2 regions of the Acidovorax sp. LjRoot117 genome follow, and region 2 is predicted to be linked to the other one. Evidence: predicted binding sites of a transcription regulator. Region 2 holds the regulator's gene; the other holds the start of a gene.
What was found. The regulator LexA, encoded in region 2, represses DNA repair genes until DNA is damaged. The targets are predictions, from matches to a motif close to ACTGTATNNNNATACAGT.
Positions count from the first base shown of each region.

Region 1: the regulator LexA is predicted to act here: its motif matches at 2,719-2,736, upstream of ACSQ3D_RS16005 (PA0069 family radical SAM protein).

Region 1 is NZ_CAXUPO020000005.1:185,567-191,076, forward strand. Features, by position in the region: gene ACSQ3D_RS15995 (NAD(P)/FAD-dependent oxidoreductase) at 1-594, shown strand, start outside; gene ACSQ3D_RS16000 (cupin domain-containing protein) at 891-1,244, shown strand; gene ACSQ3D_RS16005 (PA0069 family radical SAM protein) at 1,542-2,717, opposite strand; gene ACSQ3D_RS16010 (LysR family transcriptional regulator) at 2,819-3,718, opposite strand; gene mdlC (benzoylformate decarboxylase) at 3,785-5,380, shown strand; gene ACSQ3D_RS16020 (Bug family tripartite tricarboxylate transporter substrate binding protein) at 5,471-5,510, shown strand, end outside.
Region 2 is NZ_CAXUPO020000018.1:71,284-76,793, forward strand. Features, by position in the region: gene ACSQ3D_RS27000 (branched-chain amino acid ABC transporter substrate-binding protein) at 1-496, shown strand, start outside; gene ACSQ3D_RS27005 (D-2-hydroxyacid dehydrogenase family protein) at 779-1,786, opposite strand; gene ACSQ3D_RS27010 (hypothetical protein) at 2,114-2,620, opposite strand; gene lexA (transcriptional repressor LexA) at 2,753-3,427, opposite strand; gene ACSQ3D_RS27020 (asparaginase) at 3,540-4,472, shown strand; gene ACSQ3D_RS27025 (hypothetical protein) at 4,523-4,945, shown strand; gene ACSQ3D_RS27030 (DUF6152 family protein) at 5,038-5,508, shown strand.

The DNA.
Region 1 (5,510 bases), on a different contig from region 2:
ACGGCCGACGGCAGGCGCTTTCATGCACCGCAGATGCTGGTTGCCTGCGGGGCCTGGTCCCACCATATGGCCGAGCAGTTTGGCGAACGTGTGCCGCTGGAGGCCCGGGGCCCCCAGATGGGCGTGACCGAGCCGCTGCCGTATGCCCTCGGGCCGTCCATCGGGCTGTCGTCACCCGTGGAGCATGAGGGGCTGTACTTTCGCCAGATCGCGCGCGGCAACATTGTCTTCGGCGGTGGACTCAAGGGCCCGGCGCACGCCGACCACGTGCGCGCCTACGTCCAGCCTGACAACGTGCTGCGCCAGATGCGCGAGCTGCGACGTTTCGTGCCGGCCTTCGGCAACGTGCAGCTGATCCGCGTGTGGAGCGGCATCGAGGGGTACACCCCGGACTGGCAGCCCGTGATGGGCCAGAGCGCCAAGGTGCCGGGGCTGCACTATGCGTTCGGCTTCAACGGGGAAGGCTTCGCCATCAGCCCCGGAGTGGGTGAAACCATGGCCGAGCTGATGGCCACCGGCACGACCAGCATCCCGCTGGAGCACTACGCGATCGGGAGGTTTGCCACGCACAGCCGCCTGACCACAGAGTCTTGAGCCAGGCGCCCCGCCAGTGCCACGAGCGCTACCCGCGCTACCCGCGCCACCCGCACTACCAGCGCCCCCGGCCGTCCCTGGCAGATCAACCATGCAGACCGAAGCGGATTCCCCCACCACCCCACAAATCCAGACCACTACCGACCGCGTCCATGCCCAGCAGCCAGCCGCCCGGTTGTTGATGCCGACCGAGCTTTCATGGGATGGCACCCGCTGAAGCAGCTGCACAGGCATCCCAGCCACTGCCCCTGCGCCCCTTGTCACCAGCCTCTACCCCTCAAAACAAAGGTCTTCCCATGACACGCCATCTCGTCACCTTCAACTTGCACGACCTGGGCGAGCCCCGTGAGTACCGCCCGCCGACTGACCGCGTGATCGACGGGGACATCGTCGTGCGCAACTGGGATGTGGACAGCGCCAAGGAAGGCACCGTGCGCGCCGGTGTGTTCGAGTCCACGCCCGGCACCAACCGCTCCATCAAGGGCGAGACCTGGGAGTTCTGCTACATCCTCTCCGGCGAGGCAGAAATCACCGAAGACGGCTACGCACCGATCACGTTCCGGGCAGGGGACTGTTTCATCATGAAGCCGGGCTACACCGGGACGTGGCGCACCGTGCAAACCGTCCGCAAGGTGTGGGTGGTTGCGTAGCCAGCCCAACGCCGTGCGGGCGCTGCCCTGAGGTCTTGGCGCCCACACGGGACAGGGACAGGGACAGGGACAGGGACAGGGACAGGGACACGGGACACGGGACACGGGAACGGCGCGCGGCGCGCGGCACACGGGGCGCGGGCAGCCGTGCAACACAACGTGGGCCCTGTAGCACTGCATCGTGCCATCGGCACATTTTTTCGCCACCCCCTTGGCGGTTCGAGCCGGGCAGAGGGCGAACCGCATCCACCCGCACCGCAAACTCGGCCCGCATCCCGTGGCCGTGCATGCGCAGCCTCAGAACAGACTGCCCTGCCCCCGCGCCAGTCCAGGCCTGAACTGCGACAGGTCCAGCTCGACCCGTGCGCGGTTGAGCCCCAGCCGCCGGCACGCGCCCGCAAAACGCTGGCGCAACAAATCCGCCCAGAGCCCGCTGCCCTTCATGCGGGTCGCAAAGTTGCTGTCGTAGCTCTTGCCCGCACTGCGCTGGGTGGGGTCGATGCTGTGCAGGTCCTGCACACGCGCCATCACCCGCGCCGCGCGCTGCGGGTAATGCACTTCCAGCCACTCCCGAAAGACGGCGTCAAGCTCCCAGGGCAGGCGCAGCACCGTGTAGAACGCGCTCTGCGCGCCGGCATCGCGCGCGGCTTCCAGCACCTGCTCCATGTCCTCGGTGATGAACGGGATCTGCGGGGCCACGCTCACGCCCACCGGGATGCCGGCCTCGGCCAGCGTGCGCAGGGTGCGCAGGCGTCGGTGGGGCGCGGCAGCGCGGGGCTCCATGCGGCGGGCCAGCACGGGGTCCAGCGTGGTGATGGTCACGTACACGGCCGTGAGCTGCTGCGCGGCCAGCGGCGCGAGCAGGTCCAGGTCACGCTCCACACCACTCGACTTGGTGATCAGCGAGAACGGGTGGCGCGCATCCCGCATGACTTCGATCAGGCTGCGGGTGAGCTTGAGCTCGCGCTCCACAGGCTGGTAGCAGTCGGTGGCCGAGCCGATGTTGAGCAGGCGCGGCACGTAGCGCGGCTGCGCCAGCTCGTGGCGCAGCACCTCGGCGATGTTCTGCTTGGCCACGATCTGGGTCTCGAAATCGAGGCCGGGCGAAAAGTTGAGGTAGCTGTGCGTGGGCCGCGCGTAGCAGTAGATGCAGCCATGCTCGCAGCCCCGGTAGGGGTTCACCGACAACTCGAAAAATATGTCGGGCGAGTCGTTGGCGCAGATGGCGCTGCGCGCGGTCTCCAGGTGCACGGTGGTGGAGGGTGCCGATGCGCCGCCCTCCCCGTCGTCTCCCCACCCTTCGCCGCTCTCGCCGATAGGCCCCCAGCCATCGTCCGCCACCTCCCGCACATCGCGCGTGAACCGGTGCGGCATGGCGGTGGCGGCACCCCGGCCGCGAATGGCCTGGATGGGGACGCGCACCTCCACCGGTCCCTCGGGCAGGTCGGGGTCGAAGTCGGGTTTCTGCGTCATGACTGTACAAATATACAGTTATTCGAAGCACCCTGCACGCAGTGATGTGCCCAGGCACTCAAGGCCCGCAAAACCATCGGCCACCGGATCGCCCTGCCACCCTATTCCCTGAAGAGGGTCTCGATCTGTCCGCGCAGCCACTGGTTGCCAGGGTCGCTTTCGAACCGGCGGCTCCAATGCAGCGACACGGTGAAGTCGCGCAGGGGGAAGGGCGGCTCGATGAGGGCGTAGCCGCCGTCGGCAGCAAAGGTGCGCGCGATGTTGCGCGGCATGACCACCGCAAGGTCGGTCGCCCGCACGATGGCAGGCAGCACCATGAAGTGCTCGGTGGTCAGCCGCAGCCGGTCTTGCAGCTGCAGCATCTCCAGGATGCGCAGCGTGTCCGAATGCGTGCGCACGCCCACGAACTCCAGTTGCCGCAAATCCTTGAGCAAGGCCGGCCCGCTGCGCCTGCGTGCCGCAAAGGGGTGGCCCGCGCGCAGCAGCACCACGTAGCGGTCCTTGATGAGCTGCACGCGCTGCGTGTCCTTCACCGTGGGCAAGAAGCCAAACGCAAAGTCGATGCGGCCGCTGTCCAGCCGCTGCGCGATCTCGCTGCGTGGCACGGGCAGCGTCTCCAGCCGCACACCGGGAGCCTCCCGCCGCAGCGCCACCATCAGGTCCGGCAGAAAGCGGCCCTCGCCGATGTCGCTCATGTGGATGCGGAACACCTTGCGCGATTCGTGGGGGTTGAACAGCGCGGACTCGTTGAGGGCTTCCTCCAGCAGGCCCAGCGCGCTGCGCACCGCATCGGCCAGCCGGTCGGCCTTGGGCGTGGGCTCCACGCCGCCGCCTGCGCGCACGAACAGCGGGTCCTTGATCAGCAGGCGCAGGCGTGTCAGCGCCTGGCTGGCCGCAGGCTGCGTCAGGTCCAGCAGCTCGGCGGCGCGGCTGACGTTGCGCGTGCGGTAGACGGCATCGAACAGGCGCAGCAGGTTGAGGTCGATGTCCTTGATATGCATTGGATGAATACCGCTTAGTCACTTCATTGTATTGATGGATGAACAATGCACGCCGAAGATCGGGGGATGCCTTCAGAAAACTTGCTCCCCACCGTGCGCGAGGCCGTGCTCGACCTGCTGCGCGGCCTTCGCATCGACACCATCTTCGGCAACCCGGGCTCGACCGAGCTGCCTCTGTTCCTCGACTTCCCTGCGGACTTCCGCTACATCCTGGGCCTGCAGGAATCGGTGGTGGTGGGCATGGCCGACGGTTATGCCCAGGCCACGCACAACGCGGCCTTCGTGAACCTGCACTCCGCCGCTGGCGTGGGCCACGCCATGGGCAACATCTTCACGGCGCACAAGAACCGCACGCCCATGGTCATCACAGCCGGGCAGCAGGCGCGGTCCATCCTGCCGTTCGACCCGTTCCTCTTTTCGGGCCAGGCCACCGAGCTGCCCAAGCCCTATGTGAAGTGGAGCATCGAGCCTGCCCGTGCCGAAGACGTGCCCTTGGCCATCGCGCGGGCCTACTACATCGCGATGCAGCAGCCGCGCGGGCCGGTGCTGGTGTCCATTCCTGCGGACGACTGGGACAAGCCCTGCGAGCCGCTGCAGGCGCGCACCGTGAGCACCGAGACGCGCCCCGAGCCGCGCGTGCTGCAGGCCATCGGCGACGCACTCGACGCCGCGCAGCGCCCGGTCTTCGTGGTCGGCGCCGCCGTGGACCGCGACCGCGCCTGGGACGATGTGCTGGCCCTGGCCGAGCGGCACAACGCCGCCGTGTGGATCGCACCCATGTCCGGCCGCTGTGGCTTTCCGCAAGACCACCGCCTGTTTGCAGGCGTGCTGCCCGCCATGCGCGAGAAGATCGTGGCGCTGCTGGGCGGGCACGATCTGGTGTTTGCGCTCGGTGCTGCGGCCTTCACGTACCACGTGGAAGGTTTTGGACCCCACGTGCCGCCGGGCGCGCAACTGGTGCAGCTGATCGACGACCCGGGCACCGCCGCCTGGACGCCCGAGGGCACCTCGGCCGTGGGCAGCGTGCGCCTGGGCGTGCAGGACCTGCTGGCACGGCCTGCCCCCGCAGCGCGTGCCCTGCCCCCGCACCGCGCAGCCCGCCCGCGCGCCGAGCCGTCAGCACCGGGCGCGCTGATGAGCGTGCCCTACGTGATGCAGACCCTGGCCGAGGTGCGCGATGCAGCCTCCATCGTCGTGGAAGAGGCGCCCAGCTCCCGCGCCGCCATGCATGCCCACCTGCCCATCCTGCAGAGCGAAACCTTCTACACCATGTGCAGCGGCGGCCTGGGCTACGGCCTGCCAGCCGCGGTGGGCGTGGCGCTGGCAAAGCCCGACCGCAAGGTCATCGGGCTCATCGGCGACGGCTCGGCGATGTACTCCATCCAGGCGCTGTGGAGCGCGGCGCAACTCAAACTCCCCATCACCTTCATCATCCTGAAGAACCGCCGCTATGCAGCGCTGCAGGAATTCGCACCCACCTTCGGCTTCCACGAAAACGACAAGCTCGAAGGCACCGACCTGCCCGACCTGGACTTCCTCGCGTTGGCACGGGGACAGGGCTGCGACGCCGTGCGCGTGAGCGATGCGGCCCAGTTGGCGCATGCGCTGCGGCAAGCCCTGTCCCATCCCCGCCCGATCCTCGTGGAGGTGGACGTGGCCTGACGACACCCACCCCGGCACGGCATGAACCGTGCGGCTTTCTGGATACCTCGCACAAGACCCGGAACACCTGGGCACCCACCGGAGACAAACATGCATTCCTTTCCCCTTCGCACCACCCGCCGGCTGCTGG
Region 2 (5,510 bases):
GATCCTGACCGCCATCAAGGCCAAGAACCCTGACGCCATCTTCTTCGGCGGCATGGACCCACAAGCCGGCCCCATGCTGCGTCAGCTGGAACAGTTGGGCATGGGCAACGTGAAGTACTTCGGTGGTGACGGCGTCTGCACGTCGGAAATCGCCAAGCTGGCTGCCGGTGCCAAGACCCTGGCCAACGTGATCTGCGCTGAAGGCGGCTCTTCGCTGGCCAAGATGCCTGGCGGTACCGCCTGGAAGGCCAAGTACGATGCCAAGTTCCCCAACCAGTTCCAGGTGTACAGCCCCTACACCTACGACGCCACGTACCTGATCGTGGACGCCATGAAGCGTGCCAACTCGGTCGACCCCAAGGTCTACACCCCCGAGCTGCTCAAGTCCAACTTCAAGGGCGTGACCTCCACGATCGCCTTCGAACCCAATGGCGAAATGAAGAACCCCGCCATCACCTTGTACAACTACAAGGACGGCAAGAAGACGCCTCTGTAATTCAGAGCGGCTTCCCTTCTCTGTCTGGTGCAGCATTCAGTGCTGCACCGGCAGGCGCAAAAAAGGCTTCCTTCATGGAAGCCTTTTTTATGGGTGGTGTGTCCGTGTGCGGCACTGATCGATGCCCGATGCCTGGCGGCGCAATGCAGGCCCGGTGATGATCCCGGTATGCGGGCTTGCACCGCGACCGGTCAAGGCTGGAGATTCAGTGTGGGGCCGGTCAGAGGCCGCCTGGGTGCGACCCTGGTCACCCGTCTACCGAACAGGGCGCGCACCAAAGCCTCAGCGGCGCACCTGCAGCGATCCGGGATTCACGATATTGGTGGGCGTGCCCTTGATGAAATTCACCACGTTGTCGAACGCAGCGCCGAAGTACAGCTCGTAGCTGTCCTGCTCCACATAACCGATGTGCGGCGTGCAGATGCAGTTCTCGAGCCGCAGCAGGGCATGGCCTTGCAATATGGGCTCGCTTTCGAAAACGTCGACCGCTGCCATGCCAGGGCGGCCGCGGTTGAGTGCGGCAATCAGGGCATCAGGCTCGATCAGCTCCGCGCGGGAGGTGTTGACCAGCAGGGCTGTGGGCTTCATGCAGGACAGGTCTTCCAGCGAAACGATGCCGCGTGTCTCATCGTTCAGGCGCAGGTGCAGCGAGATCACATCGCACTGCGCGAAGAATTCTTCCCGCGTGGTGGCTGCCTGGTAGCCGTCCGTCAGGGCCTGCGCACGCGACGCTTCGCGGCCCCAGATGCGGACGTTCATGCCGAAAGCGCGCCCATAGCCCGCCACCAGCTGGCCGATGCGGCCGTAGCCCCAGACACCGAGCGTCTTGCCGCGCAGCACATTGCCCAGCCCGAAGTTGGGCGGCATGGAGGCCGCTTTGAGGCCCGACTGCTGCCAGGCGCCGTGCTTGAGGTTGGAGATGTACTGCGGCAGCCTGCGCATGGCGGCCATCACCAGCGACCATGTCAGTTCTGCAGGAGCCACCGGCGAGCCGATGCCCTCTGCCACGGCGATGCCGCGTTCGGTGCAGGCGGCCACGTCCACGTGGCTGCCGACCTTGCCGGTCTGCGCAATCAGCTTGAGCCGGGGGAGCTTTTCCACCAACTGCCGCGTGATCTGCGTGCGCTCGCGGACCAGGACGATGATGTCTGCATCCTTGAGTCTGACGGAAAGTTGGCCCAGCCCCTTGACGGTGTTGGTGTAGACCTTGGCTGTGTATGCGTCGAGCCGAGAGGCGCAATGGAGCTTGCGCACTGCATCCTGGTAGTCGTCGAGAATCACGATGTTCATCCCGACATTGTGCCTTGGCACGCAGCGCCGCACTGCACTGGCAGGTCTTCGGGCGGCCCAAAACGCCAGCTTTTGGTGACGGATTGTCGCGGCGGCTGCCGCAGCCGCACGGAGTGGATGGGCTGCGCAAGTCTGGCGAGTGCAGCAGAGCCGACCGTGGCCACGAAGCAGGTGTTGTCAGCGTTTTTTGGTGCCAGTGCTCACAGCACGCCGCGTCGCGACGGCACTGTTTGCAGCACCCTGTGCGGGTTGCAAGCCCAAGGCCGGTGCAGCACCGGCGCGCCGGCCGCCAGCCGCCACCCGCCGGCCTGGGCAGCGATGATCTTTCTACGCTTGGAGCGCCTCGCACGCAGCCATGCGGTCGAGTTCTGCACACACGTCGGCCATGCGGCCTGCGATCACCAGGCGGCCGCTGGCGTGGGATACCTTGCGCACGGCCGGCACGGGCCGTGGGGGCAGCGCGCTGGATGCGATGGACGCCATGAATGCATCACGGCTGCTGCCGCAGGGTGCAGACAGAAACGACCGGTTGGCCGCCACGGAGGTGCGGGCGGCGGATGCTTTGGGCTCGGGTGGAGCCGGCTGGACGGTGAAGGGCCAGTTGCCCCGCAAAGGGCGCAGGCGGGGCGACCCAGCGCTGCGCTGGTCGCCGGCAGGCCCGCCATGGCCCGGCGTGCCATGCTCGCCCGGCGGGTTGGCGCTGGCAGGTGGTGATGAAGCCGGGGCGCCAGCGCGTGGGGCTTCGTCCAGGCGGACGAGGTTGTGCAGCCAGCGCGACAGCTTCTGCAGCGAATGGGGCAAGGCGGCGGACAGGGTGGACAAGGCAATTCCCATGTGAAAACTCCGAAAGTCGGGGGTTGGACATAGGCAGGATTGCAATGACAACCGGCACCGCAGGGCTGGCGTACCGACGTTGTGCCGGTACACCAAACGCCCGCCACCTGCGGCGCGGCCAGGCAGGGGGCTCTACATGAGCATGGTGTTGCGGATCAAGCCGACGGCCAGGCCTTCGATTTCAAAGGGCTCGCCAGGCTGGACCACGATGACGGGGTAGTCGGGGTTCTCAGGCAGCAGCTCGATGGCGGTGGCCGTGCGGCGCAGGCGCTTGACGGTGACGTCCTCGCCCAGGCGGGCCACGATGATCTGGCCGTTGCGTGCCTCACGGGTGGACTGCACGGCCAGCAGGTCGCCGTCCATGATGCCGGCGTCGCGCATGGACATGCCGCGCACCTTGAGCAGGTAGTCGGGCTTGTGCTGGAACAGGCTGTTTTCCACGCTGTAGGTCTGGTCGACATGTTCTTGCGCGAGAATCGGCGAGCCCGCCGCCACGCGGCCGATGAGCGGCAGCACCAGCTGAGACAGGCCCGGGATGGGCAGGCTGAACTGGCTGCCGCGTGCTGCATTGATGGAGCGCACCGTGTCGCTGCGCAGACGGATTCCGCGGGATGTGCCGCTGACCAGCTCGATCACGCCTTTGCGGGCCAGCGCTTGCAGGTGCTCTTCGGCGGCGTTGGCCGACTTGAAGCCCAGCTCGGCCGCGATTTCTGCGCGGGTGGGGGGCGCGCCGGTACGGGCGATGGCGGTCTGGATGAGGTCCAGGATCTGCTGCTGGCGGGCGGTCAGTTTCGGGTTGTCGAGCATGGTGGTTTCCGGTGGAGACGCTACAGTGGCGAACAACTGTTTTTTAATCCAGTAACTGTATTTTTCACCAGTTTTTCGGAGTACGCAAGTGAGTGGGCAAAAAATTGTGGTTTTGGGCACAGGTGGAACCATCGCGGGCACCTCGGCCCAGGCCGGCGACAACATCGGCTACACGGCCGCCCAGGTGGGCGTTGAGCAGCTGCTGGCCGCCGTGCCGGGGCTGACCCTGGCAGCCGGCGGCGCCACCCTGCAGGCCGAGCAGGTGGCCCAGCTCGACAGCAAGGACATGGACATGTCGGTGTGGCAGGCGCTGGCCGTGCGCTGCGCGCAGCTGTTGCAGGACGCCGCCGTGCAGGGCGTGGTCATCACCCACGGTACCGACACGCTGGAGGAAACCGCGTGGTTTCTGAGCCTGGTTCTGGATGCGCGGTCCAAGCCCGTGGTGCTGACGTGCGCCATGCGCCCGGCCAGCGCGCTCACCCCCGATGGCCCGCAGAACCTGCTGGACGCGGTGGCCGTGGCCACCACGCAGGGCGCGCAGGGCGTGGTGTCGGTGGCGGCGGGTGAGGTGCATGGCGCGCGCCATGTGCAGAAGGTGCATCCGTACCGCGTCCATGCATTCAGCTCCGGCGACGCCGGGCCGCTGGGGTGGGTGGAGGAGGGCCGGGTCCGCCTGGTGCAGGATTGGCCTCTGGCGCACGCTGAGAAAGCGCCATTAGCTATTGAAAAGATAGCGAATGCCGCCGTGTGGCCGCGGGTCGAGATCCTCCTGAACCATGCAGGTGCAAGCGGCGCCATCGTGGACGCGCTGGTGCGCGATGGCGTGCAGGGCCTGGTGGTGGCCTGTACCGGCAACGGCACGATCCACCATGCGCTCGAGGCCGCGCTGCTCAAGGCGCAGGATGTGGGCGTGCGCGTGGTGCGCTCCACCCGCTGCCCCGAAGGCCAGGTGCTGCCCAAGCCGGGCGATGCCCTGCCGGATTCGCGGGGGCTTTCGCCCGTCAAGGCGCGCATCTCGCTGATGCTGGACCTGCTCTCGCATTGATGCGCGGCCGAGCAGTCCACAACACACTATAAGTCCCAGGCGCCGCGGCCATGTTCTTTGCCTCCCTCAAGACCCACGCCTGGGCCTACCCGGCGCTGGAGGTGATCCACATCGTCGGCATTGCACTGCTGCTGGGCAATCTGGTGCTGCTGGAGCTGCGGGTGTTCGGCCGCGGCGCCGCATTGCCGGTCAAGGACCTGGCCCGGCTGAGTCTGTCGGTGGCCTTGTGCGGCTTCCTGCTGGCTGCGGCCTCGGGCCTGCTGATGTTCGCCACCCAGCCCGCCGAACTGCTCAGCAGCCGCGCATTCACCTTGAAGATGCTGTTGTTAATGCTTGCGGGTTGCAACGCGGCGTGGTTCCATGGCCGGGGTTCGCTGGCACGCCTGGACGGCGTGGCCAAGGTGCAGATGCTGGTCTCCACCGTCATCTGGCTGGCCGTGGTGGTGTGTGGCCGCTGGATCGCCTACCTGTAGCGCATGCCGCGCCGCGATGGCTGGGCAGTCTGGCTGCTGCAGCGTGCGCACCCCCGTTGTGTTCCCTGATTGATCTTCGAAGGAGAGCCCTGATGACCCTGCAACGACGCCATCTGCTGGTGGCAGCCTCCGCCTTGCCGCTGGCCGCGCATGCGCACCATGGCTGGAGCAGCTTCGACGCGGACCGCCCGATCTATCTGGAAGGCACGGTGAAGTCCGTGCGCTGGCAGAACCCGCACGCGGAGCTGCAGTTGGAGATTCCGGCCGGGCTGAAGCTGCCCGCCGACCTGGCGCAGCGGGCGGTGCCCGCGCAGACCGCGCCGGTGGACGGCAAGGCCTTGCTGGCCAAGGCGGTGCTGCCCACGCGCAAGGACCGCCAGTGGGAGGTGGAACTGGCACCCCTGACGCGCATGCAGGCTTGGCAGGTGCCGCAGATCCAAGCCGGTGCAGCCGTGTCGGTGGTGGGCTTTACCCTGCGGGACGAGAAGGGCGACGCCGTCTTGCGGGCCGAGTATCTGTTCGTGGATGGCAAGGCGTACGGCTTGCGCTCGGGGCCCGCATAAAG